DNA from 2 places in the Arthrobacter sp. 10N418 genome. Region 2 is predicted to be linked to the other one. Evidence: riboswitches for the same ligand, from Rfam matches in the RefSeq annotation. Region 2 holds a riboswitch; the other holds the start of a gene.
The links. A riboswitch is a leader RNA that binds a small molecule or an ion and turns the genes downstream of it on or off. The one in region 2 is predicted to bind cyclic di-AMP.

Region 1: another riboswitch for cyclic di-AMP. It lies ahead of AC1DCZ_RS14760 (M23 family metallopeptidase); the one in region 2 lies ahead of AC1DCZ_RS01670 (aggregation-promoting factor C-terminal-like domain-containing protein).

Annotation. Positions count from the first base shown of each region.
Region 1 is NZ_JBFTIK010000018.1:62,808-70,536, reverse strand. Features, by position in the region: gene serC (phosphoserine transaminase) at 1-731, opposite strand, end outside; gene AC1DCZ_RS14765 (iron-dependent transcriptional repressor DtxR) at 1,018-1,713, shown strand; cyclic di-AMP (ydaO/yuaA leader) riboswitch at 1,867-2,075, shown strand; gene AC1DCZ_RS14760 (M23 family metallopeptidase) at 2,080-2,901, shown strand; cyclic di-AMP (ydaO/yuaA leader) riboswitch at 3,040-3,209, shown strand; gene AC1DCZ_RS14755 (NlpC/P60 family protein) at 3,518-4,267, shown strand; gene AC1DCZ_RS14750 (HNH endonuclease) at 4,489-4,989, shown strand; gene mobA (molybdenum cofactor guanylyltransferase) at 5,042-5,761, shown strand; gene AC1DCZ_RS14740 (DUF6457 domain-containing protein) at 5,758-6,045, shown strand; gene AC1DCZ_RS14735 (molybdopterin-binding protein) at 6,042-7,544, shown strand; gene fdhD (formate dehydrogenase accessory sulfurtransferase FdhD) at 7,642-7,729, shown strand, end outside.
Region 2 is NZ_JBFTIK010000002.1:50,272-58,000, forward strand. Features, by position in the region: gene AC1DCZ_RS01660 (response regulator transcription factor) at 1-438, shown strand, start outside; gene AC1DCZ_RS01665 (HAMP domain-containing sensor histidine kinase) at 442-2,007, shown strand; cyclic di-AMP (ydaO/yuaA leader) riboswitch at 2,136-2,296, shown strand; gene AC1DCZ_RS01670 (aggregation-promoting factor C-terminal-like domain-containing protein) at 2,295-3,029, shown strand; gene AC1DCZ_RS01675 (bifunctional glycosyltransferase family 2/GtrA family protein) at 3,203-4,633, shown strand; gene AC1DCZ_RS01680 (glycosyltransferase family 39 protein) at 4,630-6,582, shown strand; gene AC1DCZ_RS01685 (glycosyltransferase family 39 protein) at 6,589-7,729, shown strand, end outside.

The DNA.
Region 1 (7,729 bases), on a different contig from region 2:
AGCCGCGAATTGTCGATGGCCGTCTGGAGGTCCAGGAAATCGGGAATCCAGCGGTCGCTGGCCTTGATCCGGGCTGCCCGTTCCAGGGCCGCCGGGGAAAACAGACCCAGCCACAGGCCGCCGTCGGACGCGAAGTTCTTTTGCGGGGCAAAGTAGTACACGTCCGCTTCAGCCACGTCCACGTCCAGGCCACCCGCCGCCGATGTCGCGTCCACGAGTACGAGGGAACCCCGGTCGGCGCCGGCCACGCGCTTGACCGGAGCGGCAACGCCGGTCGAAGTTTCGTTCTGCGGCCACGCATAAACGTCGACGCCGGACTCTGCCCGGGCGGACGGGCGGGTGCCGGGCTCGGACTTGATGATGGACGACTCCGCGAGGAAGGGCGCCTTGTTGGTGGCGGCAGCGAACTTCGAGCCGAATTCTCCAAAGGACAAGTGCTGTGTCTTGTTCTCGACCAGGCCGAAGCTGGCGATATCCCAGAACGCCGTGGAGCCGCCGACGCCGAGGATGACCTCGTAGCCCTCCGGAGCGCGGAAGAATTCACCGAGCCCCGTCCGGACCGAACCGACAAGGTTCTTGACGGGCGCCTGGCGGTGGGAAGTTCCCAGCAGTGTCGCCGACGCCGCTGCCAAGGCCTCCATCTGTTCCGGACGGACCTTGGACGGGCCGGCGCCGAACCGTCCGTCCTTGGGGAGGAGGTTTGCGGGGATCGTGATGCTGGTGTCGCTCACAGGGGCTCCAATTTTCGGCTGATGCTTAGCGTGGCTTGGGAGATGGTCCGGCAGGGGTGGCTGCAACGAAGGCTCCGTTTCATTCTGCCTGACTGCCCCGGTGGACGCGGAAAGAGGCCGTCACAGTCCGGTCATTGAGACGACCGCGCGTACGCTCGAAGATTATCCGGAGTAATTCAAAATAGGCTAAGCTGTGCTGCGAACGTACGGCGAATCCCGCCAGGGCGCAATCTGCGCGCGGTACGGTGGGAATGATGCAAGGACGGCGCTCGAGGAGCTGAGCTGAATGACGGATCTGATTGATACGACGGAGATGTATCTTCGGACCATTCTGGAACTTGAAGAAGAAAACATCGTCGCCCTCCGCGCCCGCATTGCCGAAAGACTGCGCCACTCCGGCCCCACTGTGTCCCAGACCATTGGCCGGATGGAGCGTGACGGCCTCGTGGTTGTTTCGGGCGACCGCCACCTTGAGCTGACGGAAACCGGCCGGAAACGCGCCGTCGGTGTCATGCGGAAGCACCGCCTGGCCGAACGCCTGCTCGCTGACGTGATCGGCCTCGACTGGGCGTACGTCCATGAGGAGGCCTGCCGCTGGGAACACGTGATGAGTGAACGAGTGGAGCGCCGGATCTTCGAGATGCTCGACCACCCGACCGTTTCGCCGTACGGGAACCCGATTCCCGGGCTCGCGGACCTCGGCGGCGCCCCGTCCAGCGAGTTCGCCGCGGACGTGGTGAACCTGCTGGATGCCATGGCCGGTTACGGCGCTGATTCGAGGATCATTGTCAGCCGCCTGGCGGAGCCGATCCAGGTGGAACCGGAGTTGCTCGTCCAGTTGGACGAGGGCGGAATCCGTCCCGGGGCACGCCTCTCGCTGGAGCGGGTGGGCGAGTACATCTCGGTCCGGGTTCCGGATATCGAAGGCGCTCTCGAACTGCCGCCCGAAGTCGCGGCGCATGTGTTTGTAACGGTCGGCTGACCTGCGCTGACGCCTGGGTTGTGGGACGACCTATGAGTTGTGCACAAGCGTGATTACGGATTTATTACCGGGCGGCTTAATCACCTATAGTTAGTCTCCAGTACCGATACCAAAGCGTTACCTGATCCGAAGCCGAACCCTGCCAGCGGATCAGTCGCAGAATCGCCTTCTGGCAGGGGCGGGGGAACCACTTGCGGCCGCCTTCAGGGCGGCCTTGGGGTGAAGTCCGTCAGCGGCAAGCGCACTCCACAGTGGGATTCCAACGTGCCTCTGTGTCTGGAAGCTTGCCACGGCGGACCGGGTCTTTGATCTCTCTGACCCGAATCCGACAGCTAACTCCGCAGGCCATCCAGAGAGGAACCGTCCTTGACCACCCAGACCGCCAAAGGTCGCCGTCGCGCCGCCGGTCCTGCTCCGGAACCGCGTCCGGCTCTCGCGCCGTTGGCCGACCGCCCGCGTGACGCGCACCGCGTCGAACGCCGGGGCCGCCGCAGTCCGTTCCGCCAGATAACGGACTTTGCCGCTGCCAGCGGCGTCGGGCAGAAGGCCGGAATCGCTTTGGCTGCCACAGGCCTGGTCCTCACGGTCACCGTCCCGGTCACCAGCCCGGTCATGGCCACGGACGTCGGGCCTTCCGGATCCGTTTCCGCCGCAGCGCAGCCGGATGTAACTGCCGCAGCGGGCGCCAAGGTCGACTTCAGCCGCACGGCCGTCACCACCAAGGGTGACCCGGACGGGAAGCTCAAACAGCTGCTGAGCGCGCAGTCCGTCGGCAGCATCACCCGCGCGGCGTCGGCCGGCACCCTCGGTGCGCCGCTGGATGTGATGATCGCTTCCTCGCCCTTCGGCTACCGTGTCAGCCCCATCACGGGCGGTGCCGGTGAGTTCCACCGCGGCCAGGACTATGCCGCGCAGTGCGGAACAGCCGTCCACGCGGCAGCCAGCGGCACGGTGACCTTTTCGGGATGGCACCCCTATGGCGGGGGCAACCGCATCGTGATCGACCACGGCAACGGCCTGGAGACCACGTACAACCACCTGTCCTCTTCCTCGGTCCACGTCGGCCAGAAGGTCTCGCGCGGCGACCTCATCGCCATGAGCGGCACCACCGGCGCGTCGACCGGCTGCCACCTCCACTTCGAGGTGATGGTCAACGGCGATGTGGTTGACCCCCTCGGCTGGCTCTGAGCCAAGATGAAGGGTCACTCTCGCATTCTTGTGACACGCCGTGATCTGAATGTGACATTGAATCCCAACTGCTGTACCGTATGAGGTACGCCAACTTTTCCGAAGTTGGCGCTCTTGAGTGGATTGCCTAGCTCTGCCACCGCTCAAGGTCCGTTCGCATTACATCGTCTGGCAGGGGCGGGGGAACCAATTTTGGTCTTCGCAAGAAGGCCTTGGGGTTAAGTCGCAAAGCTTCCCAGGAAGCGGAGCGGCCGGGTGACTCCCATCCGAATCCGACAGCTCACCTCGCAGGCATTGGGAGAGGCTACTTTCGTGTCTTCACGCCACAATGCTGCGCGTCACCGCGCGTGCGCGGCTCTAGCGAGCCCGCTGGAATCCAAGTCCCGTGCTGCCCTTGCCGGCGCCCGGATTGGATCCGACTCCACAGGCTCCATTGCTGCCGAGTCCGGACTGCAGGCCAAGCACCTGCACGCAGTTCCCGCTTTTGGCGCGTCTTCGCAGTACACCCTTCGCTAACTAACCCATTCGGGGCGATCCGGCGTACCCCCAAGATGCCGGAGCGTCCTCAGTCCGCGCCTAAAACGCGCGGTCCAAGGATCACGAAAGAGAGAACTGAATGACTACTCGTGCAATCGCACGGCACCGCGCCGAGGTCACCAAGACCAACTCGCTGGCTGTCATTGCCAAGGCTGTCGGCGACAACGCCGGCGGCATGGGCCGCCAGGCTGCAGTCATCGCTGCAGCGTCCGGCCTGGTCCTGACCAGCGGTATCGCGGCCAACGCTGCTGAGACCAACGTTCAGCGCGAATCCACCTCCGCTTCCGCCCTCGAAGTCCAGTCAGCTTCCCCGGCAACTATTTCGGCTGCTTCGACCATCGCGATCTCCTACGAGAAGCCGACTGTGTCCACGTCGCCCGCCCCCGTGGTCGAGGCCCCGAAGCCCGTTGTGAAGGTCCAGGATGCCACCGCGGCAAAGACTGCGGGCACCCAGGCCGGCGCCACTGCATCCGTCGGCGCACCGGCAGCCATCGGCAGCGGCTTCGGCGCCACCATCGCCGCCGCCGCCTACGCCCAGATCGGCGTGTCGCAGGACTGCACCGCGCTGGCCACGAACGCTTTGGCCGCAGCCGGCATCCACTACCACGGCTGGCCGGCAGGTTACCTGTCCCTGGGCCGCACCGTGAGCGCCGCCGAGGCTCAGCCGGGCGACCTCGCTTACTACCAGAACGGCGGCGTGGGCATGGCCCACATCGCTGTCTACGTCGGCAACGGCATGGCCGTCCACGGCGGCTGGAACGGCGGCACCACCGCCCTCTACAGCGTCAACATCGGCTCCGGCCCGGTCTTCATCCGCGTCGGCGGCTAGGTCAATAGCTCCATCCTTCGAAGGACCCCTGCCCTTGCGGCGGGGGTCCTTCGCGTTTCCCCGGCATGAACCAGTCCGGTACTACGGACCCGCGGGCGAGAAAAAATTCGGTGATACGGCACTTGGGTGTTTACTCTTGTCTTGTCGATCCATAGCCCGACCATGCAGAGGGCAGCCGGCCCTCGTGCCCCTGGCGGGTGCGGCCGTGAAGAGGTATGCGGATGCGCACTCTCGTTCTGAATGCTGGATATGAACCGCTCGCGGTAGTGACCTTCCGCCGGGCTCTTGTCCTCGTGCTCACCGGAAAGGCCAGCGTGGTGGCCGAGGGCGACGATCCCGTCGTCGGGCCGCAGGACATCCTGGGCCGCCCGTCCGTGATCCTCCTGAACCGCTACATCAGGCCCCGGTACAACACCCTGACCGCGGTCAGCCGCCGGGGGGTGCTGCGCCGGGACAGCCACCGGTGCGCTTACTGCGGCAAAGCGGCCCACACGATCGATCACGTCCAGCCCAAGTCCCGGGGCGGGGCGGATTCCTGGGAGAACCTCGTCGCTGCCTGCCTCCGGTGCAACAACGCCAAAGGTGACCACACCCCGGCCGAAATGGGCTGGAAGCTCGGCTTCGTCCCAGCCCCGCCCAGGGGCACCCTCTGGCAGATCAAAGAGCTCGAGAAGCCGACGCCGGCCTGGGATCCGTTCCTGCTGCCCGAATCCGCCGCCTGACTTCCTCCGCGGTCCGGCCGCGCCCGCTGCCGCGCCGCGCTAGGCTGAAGCCGTGGAGTTCGATGCTGTCATTCTCGCCGGCGGGCGGTCCGCCAGGCTCGGCGGCGTGCCCAAATCCGGGCTGGAGTACGGGGGCGCCACCCTCCTTGAGCTCTCGCTGCGGGCCGCGCACGGTGCCGGGGACGTCGTCGTGGTCGGGCCGGACCCGGGAACCTTGCCCGCCGGCGTCTTGAACTGTCGCGAGGACCCTCCCTTCGCCGGCCCCGCCGCTGCGATAGCCGCCGGGCTCTCCGCGCTGGCCGCGCACAAGACCGTGCGCCCGGGCTCCACAGGTCCCGCGCCCCTGACCCTGGTCCTGGCCTGTGACATGCCGGGCGCGGAAGCTGCCGTCCGTGCACTCCTCGACGTGCTGGAAGGAAGCGGGCCGTTGGGCACGTCCGGTCACGGGGTGGCCGGCGAGACCGGGGCCAGGGGCGTCATGGCGGTCTCCGCCGACGGACGCAGGCAACCCCTCCTGGGGCTGTATAGCACAATTGCGCTACAACGATCCGTCGCGGACGCTGCCGGGCGGGGCGCCCTCGAAAACGCCTCGGTCTTCGGCCTTCTTGCTAGTCTTGAGGTGCGGGAAGTTCGCGTCCCGGCCGGTTCCACGGACGATGTGGACACCTGGGACGACGCCTCCGCGCTCGGGGTATCCGGTCCCATTCCCGGCCATGTCCAGGAGGCCGGTCCGGGGGCCGCAACTGAACACGACTTTGGAGGCAAACGGTGAAGAGCCAGGACGAAACGCTGGAAGACTGGTGTCGTGCGCTGCTGCAGGCCCTGGAGCTGGAGGGCGTCGAGATTGACGTTAACGAGGTCCTGTCCCTGGCCGGCGTCGCCGCCCATTCCATAGTGCGCCCGGCCGCCCCGCTGACCACCTTCATCGCCGGCTTCGCCGCCGGACTGGCATCCGGTTCCGGCCAGGCCACCGATGCAACCTCCATGCAGGCTGCCATGCGCGTGGCCCGCCAGCTCGCCAAGGACTACGCGGACGCCGAAGCTTCCGGGGCATGACACCTGCCCCTCCCCGCGGCAGCGACCCCGCTTCCGCGGACGACTCAGGACCCGGGTATGCCCACGACGCCGGAACGCACCCGGAGAAGGACCCGACGGCGGACGGCGCCGACACAACGCCGCACCGTCACCTCGCCCACACCTGGCAAGAGGCCCGGCAGCTCGCCTTCGACTGCGCCACCCCCATTCCCGCGGCCCCCGTGCCGCTCCGGGGCGCGCTGGGACGGATGCTTTCAGCGGACGTGACAGCCCTGCAGGACATACCGCACTACGCGTCCTCAGCCATGGACGGCTGGGCCGTCAGCGGAAGCGGACCGTGGATCCTGGCTGAACCGAACCAGCGGCTCACCCCGCACCAGGCAAGTCCGATCGTCACCGGCGGACTCATCCCGGCGGGGGCGAAGGCCGTGCTGCGCAGCGAGAGCGGGACCCTCGCCACAGACGAGGACGGGCTTCCTGTCCTCAAGACCAGCGGCACCGCCAAGCCCGGCGAACCGCGAAACGGCGAACACATCCGCAGGGCCGCCGAGGAGGCCGCCGCCGGCGAGGTGCTGATCCGGAGCGGGACCGTACTCAACCCGGCCCACCTGGCCCTGGCCGCACTGGCCGGGCACGACGCCCTCCCGGTGCTTGGCAAGGCCGTCGTCCGCCTCGTGCTGACCGGCTCCGAGGTCGTGTCGTCCGGTCTCCCCGGGCCAGGGAAAGTGCGTGACACTTTCGGCCCCCAGTTGGCCGGCGTGGTACACATGCTCGGCGGGATCTGCGCCGAAGAGGTGAAGATCGGCGACAGCTACGCCGAATGGCTCGCCGCGCTCGAGGACACTGAGCCCACCGGACCGGCGGCCCAGCCAGCTGTTCCAGTCCCGGGGTCCGGCGTCGGCCAGGCGGCTGGGCCCGCCGTCGAAAACCTGCCCGCCGACGTCGTCATCACCACCGGCGGCACCGGCCGCTCAGGAACGGACCACCTCCGGCGCTCCGTCGCCGAGCTCGGCGGACGGCTGCTGATCGATGGCATCGCCATGCGCCCGGGCCACCCCGCCGTGCTGGCCGGGCTGCCCGACGGCCGCTTCATCCTCGGCCTCCCCGGGAACCCTCTGGCGGCCATGATGGCGTTGTCCACGATCGGGGCGCCGCTCCTCGCGGCATTGGGCCACGGGACCCTGCCGCCGGTCGCGGAGGTGCCGTGCGGATCGACGATCGACCCCGATCCCGGACGGACCCGGCTGATGCCTTACCGTCTGCTCTACGGCATGGCATCACCGGCCCAGCACGCCGGTCCCGGAATGATGCGCGGACTGGCCGCGGCTGACGGCGTCCTGGTGGTCCCGCCGCACGGCGTCCAGCTGGGGGCACTCGTTCCCGCCTTCGCGCTCCCGTGGGGAGCACCCATCCCGGACCCCGCACAGGCCGCCGCGAAGGCCGCGGCGCCAACCAAGAGGCCGGCCCGGAAGCCCTCAGCGAACAGCGGGCCCGTGGACTGGAGCGCCCTTCTTGGGTGAAAGCTCCCGGGTGTGCGCCGCGCTGGCTTCCGTGACCGGCAGTTGCAATGATGGAATCAGCCGAAAACCCCCACACCACGTTGCTTAGGAGTCTTACATGGGTCGCGTGACGCAGCGCCGCAAAGTGCACAAATTCGTCCTGGACGGATCCCCGCAAGCCCTCGAATTTCCCGTCCGCTACCGGG
Region 2 (7,729 bases):
AAGGACGCCGTCCAGGACCGGATCACGGGCCTGGCCGCGGGCGGCGACGATTACGTCACCAAGCCGTTCAGCATGGAGGAAGTGCTGCTGCGCCTGCACCGGCTGGTCCAGCGGTCCGGGGTGGCCGCCATGGACACCGCGGAACTCGTGGTGGGAGACCTGGTGCTCAACGTCGACACCCGGGAAGTCACCCGGGCGGGCCAGGAGCTGCATCTGACCGCCACGCAGTTCGAGCTCCTGCGCTACCTCATGGAGAACCCCAAGCGCGTGATCAGCAAAGCCCAGATCCTGGACCGCGTCTGGGACTACGACTTCGGCGGACAGGCCAACATCGTTGAACTGTATATTTCCTACCTCCGCAAGAAGGTCGACGCCAACCACCCTCCGATGATCCACACCGTGCGCGGCGCCGGCTATGTGCTGAAGCCGGCGGACTGATCTGTGCCCACACTCTCCGGTGAGATCCGTGCCCCCGGGCGCGACTGGCGCGACCCGTCCACCTGGCACCTGCGCACCCGCCTGGTCCTCGTCGCCATGGCCCTGCTCGTCTCCATCTGCGGCGCCGTCGGCCTGTTCAGCTACGCCTCCATGGATTTGTTCCTCACCCGGCAACTCGACACGCAGCTCGATGAGGCGTCCCACCGCTCCAGCGAGTTCGGCCGGCCCTCGCCCGGCGGTTCCGGCGGACGCCCGGATCCCCTCGAGGCACGGGGGCAGGGCGTCGGCACGCTGAACGCCCGGATCCTGGGCGGCGCCGTCAGCAGCGCCGGCTTCCTCGCCCAGGATGCCAGCCGGAAGAGCCTCTCCCCCGACGACGACCACGTTCTCCTGGCGCTCACGCCGAACGGCATCCCCGTGGACCGCACCCTGTCCGCCGGCGCCTACCGGCTCACCGCCGTGCAGGCACCGTATGGCGACGTGATCGTCACCGGTCTCCCGCTGGCCGAAAAACAGAACACGCTGGCGTCGCTGGTCTGGACCATGGTGGTGGTGTCCGCGGGCGGCCTGGTGCTGATCGGCCTCGCCGGAACAGCCCTGATCCGGCGCAACATGAAGCCGCTCGAACAGCTGTCCGAGGTGGCCACCAAGGTCTCCCGCCTCCCGCTCGACGCCGGCGAAGTGGCACTGGCGGTGCGGGTCCCGGCGTCGGCCGCCCATCCGGGCACGGAAGTGGGCGCCGTGGGCTACGCGCTGAACCAGATGCTCGACAACGTCTCCAACGCGCTCGAGGCACGGCAGGAAAGCGAGATGAAGGTGCGCCAGTTCGTGGCCGACGCCTCACACGAACTACGCACTCCGCTCACCGCCATCCGCGGGTACACCGAGCTCATGAGGATGACCGAGCACTTCACCCCCGACGGCGAGAAGTCGCTCGCCCGCGTGCAGAGCCAGTCCGAACGCATGACCACCCTGGTGGAGGACCTTTTGCTGCTGGCGCGCCTGGACGAGGGCCAGCCGCTCAAGCTCAGCGACGTCGACCTCACCCAGTTGGCCATCGAGACGGTCAGCGACGAGAAGGTCATGGCCCCGGACCGTGTCTGGCACCTGGAACTCCCGGACGAGCCCGTGGTGGTGCGCGGTGATGCGACCCAGCTCCACCAGGTCCTCGCCAACCTCCTGTCCAATGCTCGCAAGCACACCGGCCCGGGGACCACCGTGGTCACCGGCGTGATGCGTTCGGCAGACGGCAGTGCCGTAGTCACCGTGACGGACAACGGCAGCGGGATCGCCCCCGAATTCATCGGCCGGGTCTTCGCCCGCTTCGCACGCGCAGATGCCGCGCGGAAAAACCCGGCGGCCGGGACCGCGGAGACCCAAGCTGCGTCCGGCACCGGAGCTCCTCCCGCGACGGCGGCACCAACCTCCGAAGGGACTTCCGGGCTGGGGCTGTCCATTGTGCAGTCGATCGTGGAGGCCCACGGAGGAACGGTCGAAGTCACGTCCCGGCCGGGCCGGACAGAGTTCGCCGTGCGCCTTCCCGCAGCCCCCACGCCGGGGCTCGCGTAGCAAGCCGACGCACCGCCGAAGCGGTTCCTGTTATCGAAATGTGACTTAAGCTCGCGAATGCTGTAGCGTTTTTGGGGTGCGGCTGCCATTGGTGCCGCATATCCGGACGGACGCTAAACTCTGCCGCTTCCCGGATTCCGCTGGACCAGGCAGAGGCGGGGGACCCAGAGTTCCCGGGCATTCTGCACACTTGCGCCCTTGGGGTGAAGCCGACACGTGATCTTCCGTGCGGCCGGATGACCTTATCCGAACCCGACAGCTAACTCCGCCGGCGTTGAGAGGCGATCATGACTGAATTCAAGGTACAAACGCGCCCTGAGGGCGTTTCGCGAAAACCCCTTTCCACCAGGTCGCGCCACCGCGCCGAGCCGGCCCAGCCCGCTTCACCCCTGTTCCGGTTCGCTTCAAACATCGGGTCCACCGGCCGCCGGGCTGCCGTTGTCACTGCGGCCTGCGCGGTGCTGATCGGCGTCGGCGCCGCCGGACAGGCCGCCGACATCCCAGGACCGACCGCCGGCGCGGCGAGCGCCGAGGCATCCACCAGCGCCGACCCGCTGACGCACCTGAACTTCGACAGGGTCCGGGTCGGGGCCCAGGCTGCGCCGACCGCCGGAAACGTCGCGCCCCAGGCGGCAGAAGTGAAACCGGCCGAGACACCGGCACCCGCGGCCCCGGCGGCCCCTGCGCCGGCCCCGGCTCCCCCGGTAGCCGTCGACGACCCGGCCGGCGCGCAGGCCTACGCTGCGGCCCAGCTCGGCACCTACGGCTGGGCCCCGAGCGAGATGCAGTGCCTGATGAAGCTTTGGACCCGGGAGTCTGACTGGAAGACGACCGCCACCAACGCCAGCAGCGGCGCCTACGGCGTGGTCCAGTCGCTGCCGGCCGAGAAGATGGCGAGCGCCGGCGCAGACTACATGACCAACTACCGGACCCAGATCAACTGGGGCCTGAACTACGTCAAGCAGCGTTACGGCTCTCCGTGCGGTGCCCTGAACTTCCACTACGCCAACAGCTGGTACTAAGGCCGGAAGAGGCAACGCCCGCCCCTCACAGCAGACCCTGGATCGTCGATCCGGGGTCTGCTGCTTTTTTGCCTGCTTCTTGGTGCCTGCCGGCTTTTTCCTTGGCGGACTTCCACAGGCACCGCACAGCTTTGGCCTAAACCCCTCATATGAGACGCCGTCACTGTTGAACCATGACGTTCACAGACCAGGCCCCAGGACCTCTGCCGCACCCGACGGCGACGCCGGCCGGACAGGCCGCTCCGGCCAGGCTTTCCCTGGCCGGAGCACCCGTCACGAGTGCCACCCCCGGACGCGCTGCTGAAGCAGGCCGCCGGCGCTCCCCCGTCGACACCCGGACCGCTGACCCGGTCCTGGATGTAACCATCCCGGTCTTCAACGAAGAACGGGACCTGGAAGAGTGCCTGCGCCGGCTGCACGCCTATCTGCTTGGTTCCTTCCCGCACACGTTCCGGATCACGGTGGCGGACAACGCGAGCACCGACGGAACGCTGAAGACGGCAGAACGCGTCGCCCGCGAACTCCGTGAGGTCCGTGTGGTCCACATGGCCGAAAAGGGCCGCGGAAATGCACTGCGCAACGTGTGGCTCGCCTCGCCGTCACCGGTCCTGGCCTACATGGACGTTGACCTGTCCACCGATCTGGCGGCCCTGGGTCCCCTGCTGGCACCGCTGATTTCCGGCCACTCCGACCTGGCCATCGGGACCCGCCTGACCCGCAACTCCCGCGTCGTCCGCGGGCCCAAGCGGGAATTCATCTCCCGCAGCTACAACTTCCTGCTCCACTCCTTCCTGGGCGCCCACTTCAGCGACGCACAGTGCGGGTTCAAAGCCATCCGGTCGGACGTGGCCAGGCAACTCCTCCCGCACACCCTGGACAAGGCGTGGTTCTTCGACACCGAACTGCTGGTGCTGGCCGAAAAGTGCGGGCTGCGCGTCCACGAAGTCCCTGTGGACTGGACCGACGATCCCCAGTCCAGCGTCGACATCGTCCAGACCGCCCTGGCCGACCTGCGCGGCATGGCCCGGCTAAGCCGGGACCTCGTCTCGGGCCGCATCCCCGTCCCGGAACTGCGCGCCGCCCTCGCCCGCGGCCCTCTCCCCGCAGCCTCCCGCGCCCACGAGCAAAGCCCCGGCGGAAGCCTGTTCGGCCAGCTCGTCCGCTTCGGCAGCATCGGGGTCGCATCAACCCTCGCCTACCTGGCAATCTTCCTCTTCTGCCGCGGCCTCATGGACCCGCAGCTCGCCAACTTCCTCGCGCTGCTCACCACCGCCGTGGCCAACACCGCCGCCAACCGGCGCTTCACGTTCGGCATCCAGGGCCCCAGCCAGGTTGCACGCCATCATTTCGAGGGCCTGCTGGTGTTCGGCATCGGCCTGGCGCTGACCTCCGGGACTCTCGCCGTCGTGCACGGCGCCTCCTCCGGGCAGCCCGACCGCTGGCTTGAGATCATCACGCTCACGGCGGCGAACCTGGCCGCCACCGCCGTGAAGTTCCTGCTGTTCCGGCTGGTGGTCTTCCGTAACCGGGCCCATGCTGCGGCCCTCCCGACGCCGGGACCACTGACACTTCCCTCCCCCGCACAGAAACGGCCAAGTAAATGACCGCCACCATCAGCCCCAGCGCCGCGCCCCCTGCCCCCACCCCGGACGCGCCGCCGGCAGCACCACGGAACCGCCAAAGCCACTTGCTGTTCGGGAACCAGCCGCGCTGGGTGCGGCCCTCGGCCGCCGTACTGCTGGTCCTCACGGCCGTGCTCTACCTCTGGAACCTGCAGGCCACCGGTTACGCCAATTCCTTCTACGCCGCGGCCATCCAGGCCGGCACCAAGGACTGGGCGGCACTGCTGTTCGGCTCCCTCGACGCAGGCAACGCGATCACCGTCGACAAGCCGCCGGCCGCCCTGTGGATCCCTGCCCTGGCCGGACGGATCTTCGGCTTCTCGGCACTGAGCATGCTCATTCCGCAGGCACTCATGGGCGTGGCCGCCGTCGGACTGCTGTACCTGACCGTCAGGCGGGTATCCGGGCCGGCCGCCGGCCTGCTGGCCGGAGGCGCCCTGGCGCTGACGCCGGTGGCGGCGCTCATGTTCCGCTTCAACAACCCGGACGCCATGCTGACCCTGTGCCTGGTACTGGCCGCGTACCTGACCACGCGGGCCATCGAAAAGGCCGGCTGGGCGTGGCTCGCCGCTGCCGGTGCCGTGATCGGGCTGGCCTTCCTGAGCAAGATGCTGCAGGGCTTCCTGATCGTGCCCGGCCTCGCTCTTGCCTACCTGTGGGCGGCCCCCGCCACCTTGGGCCGGCGGCTGTTCCACCTGCTGGGCGCGGCCGCCGGGATCGCCGTGGTGGCCGGGAGCTACGTTGCCCTGTTCCAGCTGACCCCGGCGTCGGCCCGGCCGTACATGGCCGGGTCGAAGAACAACAGCTTCCTGGAGCTCACGTTCGGATACAACGGCCTGGGCCGGATCACCGGCTCCGGCGGCGGCATGCCGGGCGGCGGAGGCGGGATGCCCGGCGGCAACGTCGGCTTCGGCGGAACGGCCGGGATCACCCGGATGTTTGGCGCCAGCTTCGGCGGGGAGGTCTCCTGGCTGCTGCCGGCGGCCCTGGTCCTGCTCGGCGCCGGGTTGTGGTTCACCCGCCGGGAAGCGCGGACCTCGAAGACCCGCGCGGCGCTCCTGCTGTGGGGCGGCTGGCTCGTGGTCACCGCCGGGATCCTCAGCTTCATGAGCGGCACGGTGCACGCGTACTATGCCGTGGCCCTCGCGCCCGCAATCGGAGCCCTCGTTGGCATCGGCTCCGTGGAGCTGTGGCGGGGCCGGGCGTACTGGCCGGCACGGGTTGTCCTGGCCGTCACGGTCCTGGCGAGCTCGGTCTGGTCCGCGGTGCTCCTGGGCCGTGACCCGGCCTGGCTGCCCGGACTGCGCGTGATCGCCGTGGCCCTCGGCGTCCTCGCCGCCGCGGCGCTGCTCCTGCGGGTGGACCACTTCCCGGGACTTCCCGGCCGGTTCCGCAAGGCCGCCACGGCCGGCGTCGTGATCCTTTCCCTGCTCGCCGGCGGTCTCGGCAGCACCGCCTGGACGCTGGCGACGGCGGCCCAGCCGCACGCCGGTTCGATTCCCACCTCCGGACCCGCCGCCTCTGCGATGGGTGGCCCGACGGCGGCCGGTGCCAGGGCGTTCGGCGGCGGCGCCGGCGGCCCCCTGGGCGCCGAAAGCGCCTCTTCCGAGCTGACCACGCTGCTCAAGTCCACGGGGACCAAATGGTCCGCCATCGTCTCCGGCGCCACGCAGGCCGCAAGCCTGGAACTCGCAACAGGCACCAGCGTCATCGCGCTCGGCGGCTGGAACGGCGGCGACCCCTACCCGACCCTGGCCCAGTTCCAGGCCATGGTGGACCGCGGCGAAATCGGCTACTTCATCTCCGGCGGGATGGGCGGGATGGGCGGCGCGGGCGGCCGCGGGGGCAATTCGGAGGTGGCGACGTGGGTCGCGGCCAACTTCCAGGCCCAGACGGTCGGCACCGCCACCGTCTACAAGCTGGGAGCCTAGGCAGCCATGACTGACACCCTCCGCCCCCTCTCCGCTTCCACCCTGCTCCGGCCCCGAACGGCGGGCGGGGGCCGGCTCCCCCGCACGGCGGGTGCCACCGCCCGGTCCGCGCTCTTGCGGCCGCGGCTGGAACTGGCCGGGCTGCTCCTGGCCACCGCCGCCCTGTACCTGTGGAATCTCGGCGCCTCGGGCTGGGCCAACGCCTTCTACTCCGCCGCGGCCCAGGCAGGATCCCAGGACTGGACGGCCTGGTTCTTCGGCTCCTCGGACGCCGCCAACTCCATCACCGTGGACAAGCCGCCCGCTTCGCTCTGGGTGATGGCGCTGTCCGTGCGGCTGTTCGGGCTCAGTTCATGGAGCGTCCTCGTGCCCCAGGCGCTCATGGGGGTCGGGACGGTCTGGCTGGTCTATCTGGCCGTGCGCCGGGCAGCCGCTCCCGCCACCGCCGACGCCGGACTCGCCCACCGCGCAGGGCTGCTCGCCGGCGCGGTCATGGCCCTGACGCCGGTGGCCGTGCTCATGTTCCGGTTCAACAACCCCGATGCCCTGCTGGTGCTGCTCATGACGGCGGCCGCCTACGCCGTGCTCCGCGCGATCCAGGACGCGCGCCTGCGCTGGCTCCTGCTGGCCGGGGCGTTCCTGGGCTTCGGATTCCTGACCAAACAGCTGCAGGTGCTGCTGGTCGTCCCCGGCTTCGCCGCGGCCTATGTGCTTGCCGCGCCCGCGGGACTGGGCAAACGCCTGCTCCACCTTCTGGGTGCGGGCACGGCGATGGCCGCGGCCGCCGGGTGGTGGCTGGCCGCCGTCGAGCTCGTCCCCGCCGACGCCCGGCCATACATCGGCGGCTCACAGAACAACTCCATCCTGGAACTGACGCTCGGCTACAACGGACTGGGCCGGCTCAGCGGCGATGAGACCGGGAGTGTGGGCGGCGGCAACGGCTGGGGCACGCCGGGGCTGTTCCGGCTCTTCAACAGCGAGTTCGGCGGCCAGATCGCGTGGCTGCTGCCCTCCGTGCTGCTGCTCGGGGCCGGCCTGCTGTGGCTGGGCCGCCGGGCTCCGCGCACCGACCCCGTGCGGGCCTCCGTGATCATCTGGGGCTCCTGGGTGGCCGTCACCGGACTGACCTTCAGCCTCATGGCGGGGA